Linked DNA regions of Sinorhizobium fredii. The protein of the gene in region 1 interacts with the protein of each later gene in a pairwise test. Links are inferred from orthologs where the notes say so. Each region holds a gene or a part of one and is shown on either strand. Other genes may lie near its edges.

Region 1 (11,443 bases):
TTGCGCGTCCGATGAGACGCCCGGCGCTGTAAGCCTTCCATCAGGGAACCTGGATGTCCGCCTTTTCGATCTTTGCCGTCTATTTCATCATCTGGTGGCTGACGCTTTTTACCGTGCTGCCGTTCGGGGTGAGGACCCAGGCCGAGGAGAATGAGGTCGTGCCCGGCAGCGTCGAGAGCGCTCCCGCCCGCTTTCGTGGCCTGCGGGTGGTGCTGATCACGACGGTAATCGCCGGCTTGATCCATCTGGGCTGGTATGTGCTTTCCGTGAAGCTCGAATACGACCTCGATGCGATATTCGGCTTCATAGGTCCGAGAGGCTGAGGCGAGGGCGCTCGATCGGCCGCACGCAAGAAACGTGCCGCACTTTCATGGAGACGTTGCAGCAGCCGTTACGCACTTCGAGCTCAGGCGCAGCCCTTGACAGTCGTCAAATCGACATATTTGCCCGCTGCTTCGTTTTCATTGGCGGGTAAATAGCAAAAAAAAACAAGGCCAAAGCCTTGTTTTCAAGTTTCGCGTGATCTTTGAACCGTTGCCGGCGGCAGCGAACGAGCGCGCCTAAGATCTTATCCTCCCAAGACTTGACCGCGAAATTCGGCAAGAATTTGGTCTTCTTGCCTGTTTTGTGAGCCGAAACTAGCTCAAACATTGGGCTATGTCACCAGCTTTTTTTGCATTTTTGCTACAGTTTGGCAAAAAAATCCGATTGACAGAAATGGGCCTTGTCCTGTTACTACCGTGCTCTTTTGACGCAGGTCTGAGAGAGCGTTTCCGCCGCAGCGTCATTTTCGGTGTGGCTTTCTTCCCGATCTAGCAGGGTTTTCTTCCGCGCGCGAAGCGGCTATGAACGCTAAACTCGGAAGTTCCCGTGGCCGCGCCGATGGGAAATCAAGAGCCCGATTTCAAACGGCAATCGCCACCTCCGCCTGTTGGAGGGCGAGGGCGGCTGCCGCAGCACAACGTCATTTCGCCCGAATCCACCGATAGTGCGAGAGCCACCAGTTCCGGAACCCGTCATGCGCCTGTCCCGCTATTTCATGCCCATTCTGAAGGAAAACCCGAAGGAAGCGGAGATCGTTTCCCATCGCCTGATGCTGAGGACCGGCATGATCCGCCAGCAGTCGGCCGGCATCTATAGCTGGCTGCCGCTCGGCAAGCGCGTGCTCGACAAGGTCAATGCGATTATTCGCGAGGAACAGAACCGGTCCGGCGCGGTCGAGCTCCTGATGCCGACTTTGCAATCGGCGGAGCTCTGGCAGGAGAGCGGCCGCTACGATGCCTACGGCAAGGAGATGCTGCGCATCAAGGACCGGCAGGATCGGCCGATGCTCTACGGGCCGACGAACGAGGAGATGATTACCGACATCTTCCGCTCCTATGTGAAGTCCTATCGGAACCTGCCTCTCAATCTCTACCACATCCAGTTGAAGTTCCGCGACGAGATCCGTCCGCGCTTCGGCACCATGCGCTCGCGCGAGTTCCTGATGAAGGATGCCTACTCCTTCGACCTCGATCGAGAGGGCGCGGAGCATGCCTATAACAAGATGTTCGCCGCCTATCTGCGGACCTTCGACCGCATGGGCCTGCGCGCCATTCCGATGCGCGCGGACACCGGCCCGATCGGCGGCAACCTCAGCCATGAATTCATCATTCTTGCCGATACAGGCGAGTCCGAGGTGTTCTGCCACAAGGATTTCCTCGGCTTCGACATTCCGGGCAAGGAGACGAATTTCGATGACGTCGGCGGGCTGAAGGCGATCTTCGACAAGTGGACTTCGCGTTATGCCGCCACCTCGGAAATGCACGACGAGGCCGCCTTCAACGCTATTTCCGAGGGCGACCGGCTGTCGGCGCGCGGCATCGAGGTCGGTCACATCTTCTATTTCGGCACGAAATATTCGGAGGCGATGGGTGCCAAGGTGCTTGGACCCGACGGCAAGGAGCACACCGTGCACATGGGCTCCTATGGCATCGGCCCGACACGCCTGGTGCCGGCGATCATCGAAGCCTCGCATGACGAGAACGGCATCATCTGGCCGAAATCGGTGGCTCCGTTCGACGCGGTCGTCATCAACATGAAAGCGGGCGACGCCGCTTGCGATGCGGCCTGCGGCACGCTCTACTCCGACCTCGGCAAGGCGGGATTCGACGTCCTTCTGGACGACACGGACGACCGCGCCGGCGCTAAGTTCGCGACCGCCGATCTTATCGGCGTTCCCGTGCAGATCATCGTCGGGCCGCGCTCGGTCGCCAATGGCGAGGTCGAGGTGAAGGACCGCAAGACCGGCGCGCGCGAGACGATGACGGTGGAAGCCGCAATCAACAAGCTGGTTGCGAACAGATAGAGGCAAGGACGACGATGACCGCGGCGACGGAAGAGCAAGTGCAGGTTGCCGCGCCATCCGGCATAAGGTCCAGTCGTCCCTTCTCCGCCTTCGAGCGCATGGTCGCCTGGCGCTATCTGCGCTCGCGCCGCAAGGAAGCCTTCATTTCCGTCATAGCCGGCTTTTCCTTTATCGGCATCATGCTCGGCGTGGCGACGCTGATCATCGTCATGGCAGTGATGAACGGTTTCCGCACCGAGCTGATATCGCGCATTCTCGGCATGAACGGCCATGTGATCGTCCAGCCGCTCGACGGGCCGCTCACCAACTATGCCGAGCTCGCCACCAAATTCTCGGCCGTTCCAGGGGTGACGATGGCGATCCCCCTGGTCGAGGGGCAGGTGCTCGCGCAGGGCGTTGGCGACGCCTCGACTGGCGCCCTGGTTCGCGGCATCCGGGCGGAAGACCTCGCGAAGCTCAAATCGATCTCGGAGCACATCCAATCCGGCGACCTCGTCGGCTTTGCCTCGGGTGCCGGCGTTGCCATCGGCTCGCGCATGGCCGAACAGTTGGGAATTCGCGTCGGCGGAACGATTACGCTCACCTCGCCGAACGGCGACGTCACGCCCCTCGGCATGAATCCCCGCGTCAAGGCCTATACCGTTTCGGCGATCTTCGAGATGGGCATGTCGGAATATGACGCGACGATCGTCTTCATGCCGCTAGAGGAAGCGCAGCTCTATTTCAATGCCGAGGGCCTCGTCCAGTCGATTGAGCTTTTCGTCGAGCAGCCGGACGCCGTCGACGCCTTGCGCAAGCCGATCGAGGACGCCGCCGGACGGCAGGTCTACCTGACAGACTGGCGGGACCGCAACAGAACCTTCTTCTCGGCGCTCGAGGTCGAGCGCAACGTGATGTTCATGATCCTGACGCTGATCGTGCTCGTCGCCGCGCTCAATATCGTTTCCGGCCTGATCATGCTGGTGAAGGACAAGGGCAGCGACATCGCCATTCTGCGCACGATGGGTGCGACCTCCGGCTCGGTGATGCGCATCTTCTTCATGACGGGGGCGGCGATCGGCGTTACCGGAACGATCGCCGGCGTCATTCTCGGCGTGGTCGTCTGCCTCAACATCGAGTCGATCCGCCAGTTCTTCTCCTGGGTCTCCGGCACGACGCTCTTCGATCCGGAGCTCTACTTCCTCAGCCAGCTGCCGGCCGACATGAATGCCGACGAGACCATCTCCGTCGTCATCATGGCGCTGGCGCTCTCCTTCCTGGCGACGATCTTCCCGGCCTGGCGCGCCTCGCGCCTCGATCCGGTGCAGGCCCTGCGGTACGAATAAGGACAAGAACGTAGATGAATGCGCGCGTGGCACTGCAGCTCTCCGGCGTCGAGCGGCACTATGGCGAGGGGGATACCTACCTGCCGATCCTCAAGGGTGCCGACCTGACGCTGCGGAGCGGCGAGACGATTGCGCTCGTCGCGCCCTCGGGCACCGGGAAGTCGACCCTGCTTCACCTCGCCGGGCTGCTCGAACATCCGGACGAAGGAGACGTGATCGTCAACGGCATCCCATGCAACGGCCTCAGCGACGACCGGCGCACGGCGATCCGCCGCAACGAGATCGGCTTTGTCTATCAGTTTCACCACTTGCTGCCGGAATTCTCAGCGCTCGAGAACATCATGATGCCGCAACTGATCGCCGGCTTGTCCAAGGCGGAGGCGGCCGAGAGGGCGAGGGCACTGCTGGACTACATGCGGATCGGACACCGGGCTGCACACCGGCCGGCCGAACTTTCTGGCGGCGAGCAGCAACGTGTGGCGATCGCCCGGGCGGTCGCCAACGCGCCGCTCATCCTGCTGGCCGACGAGCCGACCGGCAACCTCGACCCCGAGACGGCTGGCTATGTCTTCGAGGCGATGGAAGCCCTTGCGCGTCAGTCAGGCCTAGCGGCGCTGATCGCCACCCACAATCACGAACTTGCTGCTCTTATGGATCGTTGCGTGACGATCGAGGACGGCAAGGTCATCGAACTTCGATAGGCCGGAAGGAAGCTCACGGCACGATCAGTCCGCCGCGATAATCGAGCTCATAGGCCTCTTCGCCATCGACGAATATGGTCTCGCGTCCGGAAAAGTGGTCGGTCCCGCCGCGGCTGCTGTCGATATAGCAACCATAGGCGTGCTGATATTCCATGCCGCCGAGGAAGTGGCGCTTCTCGTGATACATCGTCTGCAGCGCCGCCTTGATGACGGCGCCGGCCCGTCGCGCATCGATCAGTTCCGGTCGGACGATCCGGCCGAAATAATTCATCGCCCAGCACGGCTTGCCGTCGTGCCAGACCGCTTCCTGACCGGCGAAGTCGCTGCCGCCGAAGTAGCTGTCGAGATAACGCCAGGCCCCGCGCTGATGGCCAATATCGTGGGAGCCTGTCCGGCACGCCGGCAGCCTGGCGCCATCACTGACATAGGTTTTAGCCTTAGCTTCGACGATGAAGTCTGTGAGTTCGTCGATGTTGATCATGGGCGTTCCCCTGGTATTGGATTGAGGATGCCTCAAGAGGAGGCGCGTGTAAAGAACAAATAGTGAACAAATGTCTCCGCACCGCAGCCTTTTGGCGGCAGATCGCCCCAAGGCCTTGCGTTTGGACGCCACCCTATTCGTCGATTCGGTCGGCCTGGCGTTTTGCCAGTCGCGTGGAAAGCTGATCGCCTTGGTTGCATTAACCATAGCCGGTGAATAACGGGCGTTTCATGCGTGCTTGCTTGACTATTGAACAAAAATAGAACAAAAAAAGAACAATAGCCGAAAGGAGCCATGTTATGACTGATTTCGTCCGTGATCTCGCTGCCTTCGCCTCGATGACCCTTTTCATCGCCAGCATCTCGGTGATCGCACTCGGCATGTGACCGCTCCACCCTTTCCCACGGTCCTCCGCTCTGCGGCCCTGGCAAAAACATCCCCGACAGGGCCGGAAGACTGGACAGTCGCGGCGGGAAACAGGATATCCTCGCACCGAACAGGAATCGGAGTGCGGCAATGGCAGGCGAGGATAGCATTGGGCAGAGCATGGCGGACGCGAATCCGCAATTCGTTCACCTGCGCGTGCACTCGGCATATTCGCTGCTCGAAGGCGCGCTGCCGCTGAAGAAGATCATCGCCAAGGCGGTGGCCGACGATCAGCCGGCCATCGGCATCGCCGACACGAACAACCTTTTCGCGGCGCTGGAATTTTCCCAGAAGGCGGCGGACGAGGGATTGCAACCGATCATCGGCTGCCAGCTCTCCATCGACATGGAGGACGAGGCGGAGGGGGAGCGGCGCGGTCACGCGCAGCAGCTCGCCAAGCTGCCTTCGATCGTCCTGATTGCCGCGACCGACGCAGGCTATGTCCGTCTCGTCGACCTGGTCAGCCGCGCCTATCTCGAAGGCGAAGGTCATCAGGCGGCGCGGGTGACGCGCTCCTGGCTCGCGGCGGGCGGCACCGATGGTCTGATCGCGCTGACGGGCGCCGGCAGCGGCCCTGTCGATCTGGCGCTGAAGGCCGGTTCGGCCGCTCTTGCCGAGGGGCGCCTCAAGGCGCTGGTCGAGCTGTTCGGCAATCGCCTCTATATCGAACTGCAACGGCACGGCAGCTATGATCGACGTCATGAGAGCCGGCTGGTCGAGCTCGCCTATCGCTACGACATTCCGCTCGTGGCGACGAACGAGGCCTTTTTCCCGTCGCCGGCCGACTATGATGCGCATGACGCGTTGATGGCCGTTGCCCACAATGCCGTCGTCTCTGACGACCGCCGCTTCCGGCTGACGTCGGATCACTATCTCAAGAGCCGCAAGGAGATGGCAGCGCTTTTCGCCGATCTTCCGGAAGCGCTGGAAAACACCGTGGAGATCGCGCGGCGCTGCTCCTTCATGCTGAAGACCCGCGGGCCGATCCTGCCGCGCTTCACCGGTGCCTCGGACGATCCCGTCGAGGCCGAGCGCGCCGAGTCCGCCGAGCTTCGCCGCCAGGCGGAGGAGGGGCTGGAGAAGCGGCTCGCCAAGCTCGGCATGGCGCTGGGCTACAAGGAAGAAGACTATCGCGAGCGCCTGGCCTTCGAACTCGGCGTCATCGAGCGCATGAAGTTTCCGGGTTATTTCCTGATCGTTGCCGACTTCATCAAATGGGCGAAGCAGCACGACATCCCCGTCGGTCCGGGCCGCGGCTCGGGCGCCGGCTCGCTGGTCGCCTATGCGCTGACGATCACCGACGTCGATCCGATGCGCTTCTCGCTCCTCTTCGAGCGCTTCCTCAATCCCGAGCGCGTCTCGATGCCGGACTTCGACATCGACTTCTGCCAGGACCGCCGCGAAGAGGTGATCCGCTACGTGCAGCAGAAATACGGCCGCGAGCAGGTGGCGCAGATCATCACCTTCGGATCGCTGCAGGCGCGTGCGGCGCTGCGCGACGTCGGCCGCGTGCTCGAAATGCCCTACGGCCAGGTCGACAAAATCTGCAAGCTGGTGCCGAACAATCCGGCAAACCCGACGCCGCTGTCGAAGGCGATCCAGGAGGAGCCGCGCCTTAAGGAGGAGGCGGAAAAGGAACCGGTCGTCGGCCGGCTGCTCGATATCGCGCAGAAGATCGAGGGTCTCTACCGCCACGCCTCGACCCATGCGGCGGGCATCGTCATCGGCGACCGTCCGCTGTCGCAACTGGTGCCGATGTACCGCGATCCGCGCTCCGACATGCCGGTCACCCAGTTCAACATGAAATGGGTCGAGCAGGCAGGCCTCGTCAAATTCGACTTCCTCGGACTGAAGACCCTAACCGTGCTGAAGACGGCGGTCGACTTCGTCGCCAAGCGCGGTATTCAGGTCGATCTGGCGAGCATTCCGCTCGACGATCCCAAGACCTACGAGATTCTGTCCCGCGGCGAGACGGTCGGCGTGTTCCAGGTGGAAAGTGCCGGCATGCGCAAAGCGCTGATCGGCATGCGGCCGGACTGCATCGAGGACATCATCGCGCTGGTGGCGCTCTACCGTCCCGGTCCGATGGAAAACATCCCGGTCTACAACGCCCGCAAGCATGGCGAGGAAGAGATCGAATCGATTCATCCGAAAATCGATTACCTGCTCAAGGAAACGCAAGGCGTTATCGTCTACCAGGAGCAGGTGATGCAGATCGCCCAGGTGCTGTCGGGCTATTCACTCGGCGAGGCCGATCTCTTGCGCCGCGCCATGGGCAAGAAAATCAAGGAGGAGATGGACAAGCAGCGCGCCCGCTTCGTCGAGGGCGCGGTCGGCAATGGCGTGTCGAAGCCGCAGGCGGACCTGATCTTCGATCTGCTCGCCAAATTCGCCAATTACGGCTTCAACAAGTCGCATGCGGCCGCCTACGCCATAGTCTCCTACCAGACCGCCTATATGAAGGCGCATTATCCGGTCGAGTTCCTCGCGGCGTCGATGACGCTCGACATGTCGAACACTGAGAAGATCAACGACTTCCGCCAGGACGCGATGCGCCTCGGAATTCAGGTTATCGCCCCCTCGGTGCAGAGCTCGTTCCGTCCTTTCGAGACCGGCGACAACCGGATCTATTACTCGCTGGCTGCCATCAAGGGCGTCGGTGAATCCGCCGTCGACCACATCGTTGCCGTTCGCGGCGACCGTCCCTTCGCGAGCCTCGAGGATTTCTGCCTCCGGATCGACCCGAAACTTCTGAACCGGCGCGTCTTTGAAAGCCTGATCGCCGCCGGTGCTTTCGACTGCTTCGGTTACGACCGGGCCGAGCTCATCGGCGGCCTCGACCGGATTCTCGGCTTTGCGCAGCGCGCCCAGGAAAACAAGCTCAGCGGCCAGAGCGACATGTTCGGCGCGGGCGCTGCGACGGGTCCCGAAAAGATCGCTCTGCCGGCCTACACGCCCTGGCTTGCCTCGGAGAAGCTGCACCGCGAGTTCCAGGTGCTCGGCTTCTACCTTTCCGCCCATCCGCTCGATACCTACAACAATCTCCTGGCGAAGATGCGGGTGCAGACATTCGCGGATTTTTCCGCCGCCGTGAAGAAAGGGGCGACCGCGGGCCGCCTTGCCGGCACCGTGACGTCGAAGCAGGAGCGCAAGACGCGTACCGGCAACAAGATGGGCATCGTCGCCTTCTCCGATGCGTCGGGCCAGTTCGAGGCGGTGCTGTTTTCCGAAATGCTGCACCAGTATCGGGACCTGCTGGAACCCGGCAAGTCGCTGGTGATGACGGTAGACGCGGAGGAGCGGCCGGAAGGCGTCGGCCTTCGCATCCGGACGCTGCGGTCGCTCGAAGAGGAATCGCTGCAAATGCAGAAGGCGCTGCGCGTCTATGTGCGGGACTCCGGCCCCTTACGCTCCATCGCCTCGCACCTCAACGCCAAGGGCGACGGCCTCGTCTCCTTCATCGTCATCAAGGACAACGGTCAGCGGGAGATCGAGGTCGAGCTCAGCGAGAGATACCGGATCTCGCCGGAAATCGCTGCGGCCCTTCGCTCCGCGCCGGGTGTCGTGGACGTCGAGTTGGTATAGGCACCGGCCGCAAGCGTCAGCGACCGCTTACGGAGCGCGAGTAATGGTGATGAAATCGGTCCCTTCGCCGGTCTCCAGCCCGGTGTCCGTGTCGGAAACCGACAGCGACGATCCGTCGGCAAGGAGGCTTGCTATGCGCCGGCGCACGTCCACGGACATTGTGAGGCGGCTCAGGCTCCGCTGAAGGCCGTTGTATTCCATGCGGTCGGCGTCCACCGTGATGCCCAGCCGTTGTTTCGCGGCCTTTGAGAGCGCGTTGTCGAGCGACATGCCGAACCACTTGCCCTCGCCGGTTGCTGCGTCTGTATCCTGGTACTGCAGAAAATGCGTGCCGAGCGCCAGTTCGGGTCTCTCTATCCTTACGTCCGCCTCGAAGAGCGGTTCAAACGCGCGGCGTACGCGCAGAATACCGTTCGCCGGCATGTCCCTGCCGGCCTTGCGATAGACCGCCCCGATCAGTTCCGGGGTCGCTTTTCCGTCCACCGGCAGCCCCTCTGCCGTCTGGAACGAGCGGATCGCCGCAAGCGTCATGGGGCCGCTGCGGCCATCCGGCTCACCCGCGTCGTAGCCGAGCATCGTCAGCAGCACCTGCAGATCGCGCATCGTCTCCCGGTCGCCACGCCGGGTGATCAGAATGCGAATTGGCGGCTGATCGTGCTCCAGCACCGGCAAGGGGTTGCTTTCCGTCATGGCGACTTCGACGGAACTCCCGTCGAAATGGCTGATGGCGGGCCGCAGCGGCACGTCCGACATCGGCGGCTGCGGCGGGCGCGCCTCTCTCGGCTGGAACAGCATCACGCTCGAAATTTCGGCGGGCGTCACCTGGCGATCGGAGATCACCACGTGCATGCCGCGTTCTGTCATCTTGAACAAGCCGACGGCGAATTTGCTCGGCAGGCGCACGCAGCCATGCGAGGCGGGATAGTCCGGCACATGGTTCGACCCATGCAAGGCGATACCGGACCAGGTGAGCCGCTGCATGAACGGCATCGGTGCATTCGAATAGATGTTGGACCTGTGATGGCGGCGCTTTTCGAGAATCGAAAAGATGCCCGTCGGCGTCGTGTGGCCGCGCTTGCCCGTCGAAACATTGGACGTCGCGACGACGGTGTCGCCGTCATAGACGACGAGCGACTGCTGCTGCCTCGAGACGACGATCTGCAGCGGCGCCTTGGTGCCGGCCACAAGCGCCGACGGCGCCGACACGATGAGAACGGCAAGTGCCATTCCGAGAGTGATACGCAATACAAACCCTCATCCGACCTGAAGCGCAATACCGATGCAGCGCTTCCATGCGGCCCTTTTCATGCACGCCTGGGTCGAGCGGGCGCGCCGAAATCTGTCGAGCAAGGATACGGATCAAGATTTAACGAATTGAAACACAGGAAGCCGCGCCGTCGCCGAGGGGCAGAGGGTTTACGCGCTATTGGTCGCGTCGGCGTTGGCCGAACGTATAGCCCGTTTCGACGCTGGCCTTGCCGAACTTGTCGCGCAGCTTGTTGATCGCCTCCTCGGCCGCAGCGCGTCTGGTCGCCAGAGGATCGACGAGATCCGGCGGATCGGCGAGATCGGGATGGGTGAGGTCGCTGACGCCGATGCCGATCAGTCGGTATTTCGTACCGTCGACCTCTCTTTCGAGCAGCTGGAGGCCGACCCGAAAGATGCGGTCGGCCAGCCGGGTCGGACTTTCGAGCCGCCGGTTGCGGGTGCGGAGCTTGAAATCCGCGGTCTTGAGTTTCAGGACAACCGTTTGGCCGGCAAGCTCCGACTTGCGCAGCCGCAGCGCCACCTGCTCGCTCAGCCGCCTGAGATGCGAAACGAGCTCGTCCGGGCGCGACAGGTCGTCGTTGAATGTCGTCTCCGAGGAGACGCTCTTCGCCTCGCCGTCGATCTCGACGGTGCGCTCGTCCTGACCGCGCGACAGGCGGTATAGCCTTTGGCCCATCGAGCCATAGCGGCGCATCAGGTCCGCTTCGTCCATCGTCTGCAACTGGCCGATGGTGCGGATTCCGTCACGCTCCAGCGTCGCGGCAAAGGCCTTGCCGACGCCCCAGATCAGCGTGACCGGGCGCTCCTTGAGGAAATCGACCGCCTCGGCCTGGCCGATGACGGAGAATCCGCGCGGCTTCTGCAGATCGGAGGCGACCTTTGCGAGGAACTTGCAGTAGGAAAGTCCGACCGAGACGGTGATGCCGACTTCCTCTTCGACGCGTTTCGCGAAGCGCGCCAGCGTGCGGGCAGGGGGATGGTGATGCAGCCGCTCGGTGCCGTTCAGGTCCAGGAACGCCTCGTCGATCGAGAGCGGCTGCACGAGCGGTGTCAGCTCGAGCATCATTGCCCTGACTTCGCGCCCGACCTGCGAGTACTTTTCCATGTTGGGCTTGATGACCACGGCTTGCGGACAGGCTTCGAGCGCCTTGAACATCGGCATAGCCGAGCGGACGCCGTGAATGCGGGCGATGTAGCAGGCTGTCGAGACAACTCCGCGCTTGCCGCCGCCGATGATCACCGGCTTGTCGGCAAGCTCCGGCTTGTCGCGCTTCTCGATCGAGGCATAGAAGGCGTCGCAATCGATATG
Region 2 (10,338 bases), 1.4 Mb from region 1 along the record:
TTCACGTGAAACATTTTTTAACCACGCCTTCGTCACCGGCTATCCCATCAAGCATTCTCGCTCGCCGCTGATCCACGGCTATTGGCTAAAACAGTTCGGCATTGCCGGAAGCTACCGGGCCCACGAGGTGACCCCGGCGGCCTTCCCTGATTTCATGCGCAATCTGCGGGAGGGCAGCACTGGCTTCTGCGGCGGCAATGTCACCATCCCCCACAAGGAGATGGCTTTCGAGCTCTCCGACCGGCCGGACGAGCTGAGTGCCGAGCTCGGCGCCGCCAATACCCTCTGGCTCGAAGACCGACAAATCTACGCGACCAATACCGACGGGCGCGGTTTCGTCGCCAATCTCGACGAGCGGGCAAGCGGCTGGGATCGTACCTCCACGGCCGTCATTCTCGGCGCCGGCGGCGCCAGCCGCGCCGTGATCCAGGCGGTCCGCGATCGCGGCGTCAGGACGATCCATGTGGTGAACCGCACGGCCGCCAGGGCCCAGGAACTGGCTGACCGGTTTGGCGAGGCCGTCGAGGCCCATCCGATCGCCGCCCTTTCCGAGGTCATGGCCGCTGCCGGTCTGTTCGTGAATACGACCTCGCTCGGCATGGACGGCGAGCCGGCGCCGTCGATCGATTTCTCGCCGCTCGCAGCCGGCGCGGTGGTCACCGACATCGTCTATGTGCCGTTGAAAACGCCGCTCCTTCGCCAGGCCGAAGAGCAGGGCTTCCGGATCGTCGACGGCCTTGGCATGCTCCTGCACCAGGCCGTGCCGGGTTTCGAGAAATGGTTCGGCCGGAAACCGAAAGTCGATGAAACGCTTCGGCAAATTATTATCGAAGATATGGACGTGCACGCATGATCACCGTCGGGCTCACCGGCTCCATCGGCATGGGAAAAACGACGGCGGCTCAGATGTTCCGGGAGCTCGGCGTCCCGGTGAACGACGCGGACGAGGTGGTTCACGATCTCTATCGCGGGGAAGCGGTGGCGCCGGTCGAAGCAGCCTTTCCGGGCGTCGCCAAGGACGGCATCGTCGATCGGGCGGAGCTTTCCCGGCAGTTGCTGGCACAACCGGAGCGCCTCGGCGAACTGGAGCGGATCGTTCACCCGCTTGTCCGGGCGAGGGAAGATGCGTTCGTGGCAAGGCACAGTGCGGCGGGAGCGGCTTTCGTGCTTCTCGATATCCCGCTGCTTTTCGAGACCAAGGCCGAGAAGCGCCTCGACCGGGTCGTCGTCGTCAGCTGCGATGCGGAGACCCAGCGAGAGCGTGTCATGAAGCGCCCGGGCATGACCGCCGAGAAATTCGCGATGATTCTCGCGCGGCAGGTGCCCGACAGTGAAAAGCGCGCCCGGGCGGATTACGTCATCGACACGAGCGACAGTTTCGACGTTACCCGGGAGCAGGTCCGCGCCATTGTCGATCGTTTGACCGTGGACAGCCCCTGACCCGCGGCCATGAGCATCTTCAACTGGAAAAGCAACGACATTAAAATCGGTCGCACGAACGGATCAACTGATTCGCCGAGTAGCCCGTCTTAGGAAAATTCATGCGTGAGATCATTTTCGATACGGAAACGACCGGCCTCGACAGCCGTGAGGACCGGGTGATCGAGATCGGCGGCGTCGAGCTCGAGAACCAGTTTCCGACCGGACGGACAATCCATCTCTATATCAATCCGGGCGACCGCAAGGTGCATCCCGATGCGCTCGCCGTGCACGGCATCACCGACGACTTCCTGAAGGACAAGCCATCCTTTGCCGACGTGGTCGAGCAGATTGTCGACTTCTTCGGAGATGCGCGCTGGGTCGCACACAATGCGACCTTCGATATCGGCTTCATCAATGCCGAGTTCGACCGTTTGGGGCTGCCGCCGATCGCGAACGATCGGGTGACCGATACGCTGGCCATGGCACGGCGCAAGCACCCGATGGGCCCAAATTCGCTCGATGCGCTGTGCCGCCGCTATGGCATCGACAACTCGCATCGCGCCAAGCACGGCGCCCTTCTCGACTCCGAGCTGCTCGCCGAAGTCTATATCGAAATGATTGGCGGCCGCCAGGCGGCGCTGGGGCTGGTGACGAGCGAGATCAACGGTCTTGCCGTACGGGCGGACGACGGTCCGATCATCGTCATGCAAAGGGAGCGGGTGCTGACGCCGCGCCTGACGGAAGCCGAGATCGCGGCCCATGCGGCGCTCGTTTCCAAGATCGGTGCGAAGGCGATTTGGGTAAAGTACAGCGGCTGAAAGCCCGCAACAAAAACCCGGCCTTCTGAGCCGGGTTTTTTGCACTTATTCGAGGATGCGTCAGTTCGTCGTCGTGTTGCTGTTGGCAACCTGGGCGCGGACTTTCTCCTCCGCCATGCGCTGAGCGAACATCTGCGCAAAATCGATCGGGTCGATCATCAGCGGCGGGAAGCCGCCGTTGCGGGTCGCGTCGGCGACGATCTGGCGGGCAAAGGGGAAGAGCAGGCGCGGGCACTCGATGAAGAGCAGCGGCAGCATGTGCTCCTGCGGGAAGCCAGATACGCGGAAAACGCCGCCATAGGCGAGCTCGACGTTGAACAGCACCTTGTCGCCGTCCTGAGCCTGGGCGTTCAGCGAGAGAACGACGTCGAAATCGTTCTCCGCGAGCGGATTGGCATTGACGTTGACATTGATGTTGATCGAGGGCGCGCGATCGCGGGCCTGCAGCGAACGCGGGGCGCCGGGGTTCTCGAAGGAGAGGTCCTTGACGTACTGGGCCAGGATGTTGAGCGACGGGCTCTGCTGGGCCTCGCCATTGCCGTTGGATGCGGTATCAGTCGTCATAAGAGTTTCCTCGGACTTCGAATTGGTGAGGCCATCTAGCACTTCGGACCTGGGCTTACAACCCTCGAAGCCGGGACCGGTTCCCCGGACTGAAAGGCGTTACGGCCCCCTTCGCCGACCGGATTCACTATCGCCCTGACCTACCCGGAAATCCGGTTGCCAGGCGGCGAGGGACCGTTTTCGTCGTCGTTCCTTCTGGAGAACTCGTCCGTGTCGAGGTCGATGATCGTCGGGCCGCGCGGCCGGTCGCTGCCGCGGCCGCCGGAGTAGAAGCCGCTTCCGGTCGTCAGGATCGTCAGCCGCGTCTGCAGGAAGGAGGAGATGGCGCGCCTGACCGGCGGCAGGAAGAAAATGACACCAGCGATGTCGGTGATGAAGCCCGGGACGATCAGCAGGATTGCTGCAACGAAGATGAGTGCACCGCCGAGAAGATCCGGGCCAGGGTCCTTTCCGGCCCGGGCCGCCTCCTGCACGCGGCGCAAAGTGCCGAGACCCTGGATGCGTAAGAGCAGGACGCCGGCAACTCCGCTCACTAGGACGAGCAGCAGCGTCATCGCCAGGCCGAGTTCGCGGCCGACGACCACGAAGCCGGCAATCTCTGCGATCGGCAGGCCGAGGATGACGAGGGGAATGATCAGCGACCGCATCGATCGTGCTCGCAAGAAGATGAGTGCAATTGACCGGTCTCCGGTTTATGGGTGCGACATCGCCATTTGAATGGTTTATCCTTGCGGACTATATGGAACACCAAGAGAAATTCTAACAGCGGTTCCGGGTAGAAATGGGCTCTTTCGACTTCATCACGTTTTTTTTCCTGATCGCGGCTGTGGTCATCTTCTTGCAATTGCGCAGCGTCCTTGGCCGCAGGACAGGAAATGAACGACCGCCTTTCGACCCCTATTCGCCGCGCGAGGCGCAGGGTCCGGAGGCAAGGGACAATGGCAAGGTCGTGCAGCTCCCTCGCCGCGAGAGCAGCGCGGAGGACGAGTCCCGTTACGCCGCCATTGATGGTTTTTCCAAGCCCGGCACGCCGCTGAACGCGCAACTGCGGGCGCTCAGCGACGCAGACCCGAGCTTCCAGCCCGCCGAATTCCTCAACGGCGCGAAGATGGCCTACGAGATGATCGTCATGGCCTTCGCCGACGGCGACCGCAAGACACTGAAAAGTCTTCTGTCCCGCGAGGTGTATGAAGGCTTCGAAGCGGCGATCGCCGAACGGGAGGCCAAGGGAGAGGTGGTCAAGTCGACCTTCGTCGGCATCGAAAAGGCCGAGATCGTCCATGCGGAGCTCAAGGACACTGAAGAGAACGTCACCGTTCGCATCGTCAGCCAGCTCATCTCCGCCACCTACGACAAGCAGGGCAAGCTGATCGACGGCGACGCCGATTCGGTTGCCGAAGTGAATGACCTCTGGACCTTTGCGCGCGACATCCGCTCGCGCGATCCGAACTGGAAGCTGATCGCCACCGAATCGGAAAATTGACCGCAAGGGGCGATAATGGCCTTTGATCTCGAACCGGTGTCCTTTTCGGAATTGCCGGGGTGGCAGCAGGACGACCCGACTCCCGTCATCGATGCGCTTCGCCGCTGTCATCATCATGTGACGGCGGTCAAACCGTACAGGACAGGCTCTCTCGGAGTAACGGTCGCCGACCTGCTGCCCGCCTACGAGGCGGCCGGTGCCGGTTTTTCGGGAGCTGCCGCGGCGCGCGCTTTCTTCGAGGACCGCTTCGTGCCGTTCCGCATCCGTCCCGACGACGGAGGGAAAGGCTTCGTTACTGCCTTCTACGAACCGGAAGTCGAGGTTCGCGCCACCGCAGACGCGGAGTTCCGCTTTCCCTTCTACCGGCGGCCCGCCGATCTCATCGATATTGATGACGCGAATCGGCCCGAGGGAATGGATCCTTATTTCGTTTTTGGCCGGCTTCGCGATGGCAGGATTGAGGAATATTCCGATCGACGGGCGATCGACGAGGGACTACTCGCCGGCCGCGGCCTCGAGATCGCCTATGCCCGCTCGAAGGTCGACGTCTTCTTTATTCATGTCCAGGGTGCTGCGCGGCTCATCTATCCGGACGGAACGCGCCGCCGCATTACCTATGCGGCAAAGACCGGGCACCGCTTTTCTGCGGTCGGCAAACTGTTGATCGAGCGCGGCGAAATCGACCCGGCGACCGTCTCGATGGCGAGCATTCGCGACTGGCTCGCGGCCCATCCGGCGAAGGTCGACGAGGTCCTGTGGCACAATCGTTCTTTCATCTTCTTCCGTGAAGCGTCGGTGGAGGACGAAAGCCTCGGACCGGTCGCCGCCGCCAAGGTGCCGCTCGAGCCGGGCCGGTCGCTCGCGGTGGACCGTCTCATCCATACCTTCGGGGTTCCCTTCTACATTGCCAGCGAGACGCTTACCCATCTCGATGGCGGCCGTCCTCTTGCACGGCTGATGCTGGCGCTCGATACCGGCTCGGCGATCGTCGGACCGGCCCGCGGCGACATCTTCACCGGCTCCGGCGAGGCGGCCGGCGCACTTGCCGGCTCGGTGCGCGCCGCTGCCGATTTCTTCATCCTCGTGCCCCGCGCGGCCGCCGCCAGATATCGCCATGGCTAGGGAGAAAAAGCTGTCGCCGGAGGATCGCATCCTGTGGGGCAAGGTCGCGCGCTCGACCAAGCCGATGCCGGGGCGGCTGCAGGACCTCGAGGACCTGCTCGGCGAGATCGAGCCGCCGCCGGCGCCGTCCTCTCCCCAGCCGGCCGACGCCGGCTTGTCCGCATCGGCGAAGCCTGAGCAGGGATTTGCCCTGAGCGGCAAGGCCGAGCACCGCCACTATCCGATAGAGAGACCGGTGAAGCGGAAGCTGGCGAAGGGGCGGCTGGCGCTCGAGGCGCGTATCGACCTGCACGGGATGATCCAGAGCGAGGCGCATGGGTTCCTGCTGCAGTTTCTCCTGAAGGCGCACGAGCGCGGCTTGCGCCATGTCCTTGTCATCACCGGCAAGGGAACGTCGTTCGGCAGCGACGGCGCGTTGAAGCGAGCGGTGCCGCTCTGGTTCGCCCTTCCCGAGTTTCGCCCGCTGATCTCGTCCTACGAGCCGGCGGCACGAAATCATGGGGGCGAGGGGGCGCTCTATGTCCGCCTGGCGCGCACCAGGGGGCGTGCGCCATGACGCCCTTCGGCGAGGCCATGCGCGACCTGCGCCGCCGCAAGGGGGTCTCGCAGAAGGAGATGGCGGCGGCGATCGGCGTTTCGCCGGCCTATCTTTCGGCCCTAGAACATGGCAAGCGCGGCGCCCCGAGTTTCGATTTCCTGCAGCGCGTCGCCGGCTACTTCAATGTGATCTGGGACGAGGCCGACGAGCTCTTCAGCATCGCGCGGCTCTCCGATCCGAAGGTCGTGCTCGACACTTCGGGTCTGCCGCCCGGCCACACCGCCTTTGCCAACCGCCTGAGCGAGCGGATTCGCGGCCTTTCGGGCGAAGCGATCGAGGCGATGGAAGATATTTTGGAAAAAGCCACATTTCCTGATAATGACAGGGGATGAAGCCTCGCCCCGGCCGCGCTCGCGACGCCCGGGATTTGGAACCCGTGGACAAATTTCCTATAGTCCGCGAGGCATCCGCGCTGTGATTCGCAACGAATCACGACGTCCGAAAACCTGGAAAGACCTGAAGCCGAATGACCGATATCTCTGAGACCGAAGCAGGCGCGATCGCCGAATATGGTGCCGATTCCATCAAGGTGTTGAAGGGCCTCGACGCCGTGCGCAAGCGGCCGGGCATGTATATCGGCGATACCGATGATGGCTCCGGTCTGCACCACATGGTCTATGAGGTCGTCGACAACGCGATCGACGAGGCACTGGCCGGCCATGCCGACATCGTCACGGTTACGCTCAATCCCGATGGCTCCTGCACCGTGACCGACAACGGCCGTGGCATTCCGACGGACATTCACCGGGAAGAGGGCGTCTCGGCGGCCGAGGTGATCATGACGCAGCTTCATGCCGGCGGCAAATTCGACCAGAACTCCTACAAGGTGTCCGGCGGATTGCACGGCGTCGGCGTTTCGGTCGTCAACGCCCTTTCCGTGTCGCTCAAGCTCAAGATCCGTCGCGCCGGCAAGATCCACGAGATGAGCTTTACCCACGGCGTCGCCGATGGGCCGCTGACGATTACCGGCGACGCCGGCAGCGAAACCGGCACCGAAGTCACCTTCCTGCCGAGCGAGCAGACCTTCTCTAAGACCGAATTCGACTTCGCAACGCTCGAACATCGCCTGCGGGAGCTCGCCTTCCTGAATTCCGGCGTCCGGATCGTCCTGACCGACAAGCGCCACTCGGACATCCGCCGCGACGAGATGATGTATGACGGCGGACTCGAGGCCTTCGTCGCCTATCTCGACCGGGCGAAGAAGCCGCTCGTGCACAAGCCGGTCTCGATCCGCGGCGAGAAGGACGGCATCACCGTCGAGGTGGCCATGTGGTGGAACGACAGCTACCACGAGAACGTGCTCTGCTTCACCAACAACATTCCGCAGCGCGACGGCGGCACCCACATGGCCGGCTTCCGCGGTGCTCTGACCCGGCAGATCACCTCCTATGCCGATACGTCCGGCATTACCAAGAAGGAAAAGGTGTCGCTGACCGGCGACGATTGCCGCGAAGGCTTGACGGCGGTCCTGTCGGTCAAGGTGCCGGATCCGAAGTTTTCCTCGCAGACCAAGGACAAGCTGGTGTCGTCCGAAGTCCGGCCGGTGGTCGAGAGCCTCGTCAATGAGGCGCTCAGCGTCTGGCTCGAGGAAAATCCCTCCGATGCGAAGATCCTCGTCGGCAAGGTCGTCGAGGCGGCCGCCGCCCGCGAAGCGGCGCGCAAGGCGCGTGAACTGACGCGCCGCAAGGGGGCCCTCGACATCTCGTCGCTGCCGGGCAAGCTCGCCGACTGCTCCGAGCGAGATCCGGCCAAGTCGGAAGTGTTCCTGGTGGAGGGCGATTCGGCAGGCGGTTCGGCCAAGCAGGGCCGCTCGCGCGAGAACCAGGCGATCCTGCCGCTGCGCGGCAAGATCCTGAATGTCGAGCGGGCGCGCTTCGACAAGATGCTGTCGAGCCAGGAAATCGGCACCCTGATCACCGCACTCGGCACCTCGATCGGCAAGGACGAGTTCAATGCCGACAAGCTGCGCTATCACAAGATCATCATCATGACGGATGCCGACGTCGACGGCGCCCATATCCGCACGCTGCTGCTGACCTTCTTCTTCCGGCAGATGCCGGAGCTGATCGAGCGCGGCCACCTCTATATCGCCCAGCCGCCGCTCTACAAAGTGACGCGCGGCAAGTCCGCCCAGTACCTGAAGGACGAAAAGGCATTCGAGGAGTATCTGATCACGACCGGCCTCGATGAGGCGTCGCTGACGCTCGGCTCGGGTGAGGTCAGGGCCGGTCAGGATCTCCGCGAGGTGATCAACGACGCCTTGCGCCTGCGCTCGCTGATGGACGGACTGCATTCGCGCTACAACCGGGCGATCGTCGAGCAGGCGGCGATTGCCGGCGCGCTGAATACCGAGCTCAACAGCCATCACGACGACTACCAGAAGGTCGCCGCCGAAGTGGCGCGCCGTCTCGACGTCATTGCCGAGGAGACCGAACGCGGCTGGACCGGGTCGGTGACGGCCGAAGGCGGCCTGAAGCTCGAGCGCATGGTGCGCGGCGTCAAGGAAGTGGCGGTGCTCGACATGGCGCTGATCGGTTCCTCCGATGCCCGCCACATCGACCAGCTGACGGCGAAGCTCAAGGAAGTCTACGCCGAACCGCCGGTCCTGCGCCGCCGCGACGGCACGCAGGAGATCAGCGGGCCGCGGGCTCTCCTGGACGCGATCTTCGCTGCCGGCCGCAAGGGGCTGACGATGCAGCGCTACAAGGGCCTCGGCGAAATGAACGCCGAGCAATTGTGGGAAACGACGCTCGACCCGAATGTGCGCTCTTTGCTGCAGGTCAAGGTTTCCGACGCGACCGACGCGGACGGGCTGTTCTCGCGCCTGATGGGCGACGAGGTGGAGCCGCGCCGCGACTTCATCCAGGAAAACGCGCTGAGCGTCGCCAACCTCGACATCTGAGAAGCCGATCAGCAGAGACACTCGGCGGTGCTGTATATGAAAGCGTGGGGCTGTCTCGGCTCCGCGCTTTTTTCATTTGAGCTGCGGGCGGAAGGCTTTGCGCCTCAATCGCCCCTGAACTGACCTTCGAAAACGAATTCGTTGATTGGTTTGCGCTGGCTCGGCTTTTCGCGCTCCCGGAGATCGTCAGGAAGCGTGGCCGGATCGGCGAGCCTGCCGATTGCGACGGCCGCTTCCACCCGATAGTGCTCCGGCACGCCGGCGACGCGCATCGCCTTGTCGCGGTCGATCCCGGCCATGGCATGGGCATGCCACCCGGCAAGCTGGGTCTGGAGAGCGAAAGCGAACCAGGCGGCGCCGGTGTCGAAGGCATGCGTATAAGCGGGCCTGATCTCGCCGCTCGAGGTCTGCCTGTGGGTCTTCGAAAGAATGATCACGAGGGCCGAGGCGTTCTTGGCCCAGCGCTGATTTCCCTCGTCCAGCGTTTCCAGCAGGGAGGCGAAATACGCGGCGCCGCGGCGGGCATAGACGAAGCGCCACGGCTGGATATTGCTGGCGGAGGGCGCCCAGCGCGCCGCTTCGAAGAGCGCCAGCAGCTCCTTTTCGCCGATCTCCTCCCCGGTGAAGGCTCGCGGCGACCAGCGCTCGAGGAAGATGGAGTGAATCGGATGGTCGGCTGTTCTGTGGTTGATTTCCGTCACGGAAGGATCCTTCTCTGTGAATCCGTTGGGGAGGCCCTTCCGCTGTAAGGTGTTGCGTTCGCGAAGAGCCGGATTCGCCGCGACGCTATAGAACCTGACGGCGCTTTGGAACGTGCATCACAAAAAATCATCGAAGCGGGAACGCTGGCGCGCGGGACCTTCGGGAAGCGGAACGAAGCGACGAGGGAGGCGTTTTCCGGGAAAAGCAAAAGACGATTGTCGAAACGGAAAAAAGTTGTATAAGTTCTGTAACTTTTTTCTGAGGGAAGGACCAGCCATGAACTTGAAGGACCCGTCGCTGTTTCGCCAAGCCGCGCTCGTCGGCGAGAACTGGATCGAAGCCGACCCGCAGAACGCCATCGAGGTCAACAATCCGGCGACGGGCGAGATCATTGGACGCGTCCCGAAGCTCGGCGCCGCCGAAACCAAGGCTGCGATCGAAACCGCCGCTCGGGTCCAGAAGGAATGGGCGGCGAAGACCGCCAAGGAGCGCGCGGGAATTTTGCGCCGCTGGTACGAGCTGATGATCGAGAACAAGGACGATCTCGGCCGGATTCTGACGATCGAACAGGGCAAGCCGCTCGCCGAGGCGACCGGCGAGATCGTCTATGGCGCAAGCTTCATCGAGTGGTTTGCCGAGGAAGGGCGCCGCGTCTATGGCGACCTCGTGCCCGGCCACCAGAAGGACAAGCGCATCCTCGTGATGAAGCAGCCGATCGGCGTCGTCG

What was found.
Region 2: the proteins of dnaE (region 1) and dnaQ interact in binary tests that used the Escherichia coli proteins (3 or more experiments, as listed by UniProt). The link is inferred for Sinorhizobium fredii from one-to-one orthologs.

What each region holds. Positions count from the first base shown.
Region 1 is NZ_CP024307.1:1,412,377-1,423,819, forward strand. What follows is about bases 5,055-9,065. They hold dnaE (DNA polymerase III subunit alpha), read left to right. Parts: upstream 5,055-5,370; coding sequence 5,371-8,865; downstream 8,866-9,065. Other genes in these bases: NXT3_RS06835 (L,D-transpeptidase family protein), read right to left, coding at 8,893-9,065. In the rest of the region: NXT3_RS06800 (DUF1467 family protein), read left to right, coding at 54-323; NXT3_RS06805 (hypothetical protein), read right to left, coding at 430-651; proS (proline--tRNA ligase), read left to right, coding at 1,019-2,347; NXT3_RS06815 (lipoprotein-releasing ABC transporter permease subunit), read left to right, coding at 2,362-3,672; NXT3_RS06820 (ABC transporter ATP-binding protein), read left to right, coding at 3,687-4,373; NXT3_RS06825 (DUF5680 domain-containing protein), read right to left, coding at 4,387-4,854; more of NXT3_RS06835, read right to left, coding at 9,066-10,110; NXT3_RS06840 (DNA polymerase IV), read right to left, coding at 10,289-11,443. UniProt on the Escherichia coli protein: DNA polymerase III is a complex, multichain enzyme responsible for most of the replicative synthesis in bacteria. This DNA polymerase also exhibits 3' to 5' exonuclease activity. The alpha chain is the DNA polymerase catalytic subunit.
Region 2 is NZ_CP024307.1:2,037-12,374, forward strand. Bases 485-3,390 are described here. They hold dnaQ (DNA polymerase III subunit epsilon), read left to right. Parts: upstream 485-1,541; coding sequence 1,542-2,240; downstream 2,241-3,390. Other genes in these bases: NXT3_RS00020 (shikimate dehydrogenase), read left to right, coding at 485-853; coaE (dephospho-CoA kinase), read left to right, coding at 850-1,440; secB (protein-export chaperone SecB), read right to left, coding at 2,301-2,804; NXT3_RS00040 (FxsA family protein), read right to left, coding at 2,945-3,390. In the rest of the region: more of NXT3_RS00020, read left to right, coding at 1-484; more of NXT3_RS00040, read right to left, coding at 3,391-3,451; NXT3_RS00045 (Tim44/TimA family putative adaptor protein), read left to right, coding at 3,586-4,287; NXT3_RS00050 (murein transglycosylase A), read left to right, coding at 4,303-5,409; NXT3_RS00055 (Smr/MutS family protein), read left to right, coding at 5,402-5,965; NXT3_RS00060 (helix-turn-helix domain-containing protein), read left to right, coding at 5,962-6,339; gyrB (DNA topoisomerase (ATP-hydrolyzing) subunit B), read left to right, coding at 6,474-8,909; NXT3_RS00070 (nitroreductase family protein), read right to left, coding at 9,014-9,610; gabD (NADP-dependent succinate-semialdehyde dehydrogenase), read left to right, coding at 9,888-10,338. UniProt on the Escherichia coli protein: DNA polymerase III is a complex, multichain enzyme responsible for most of the replicative synthesis in bacteria. The epsilon subunit contain the editing function and is a proofreading 3'-5' exonuclease.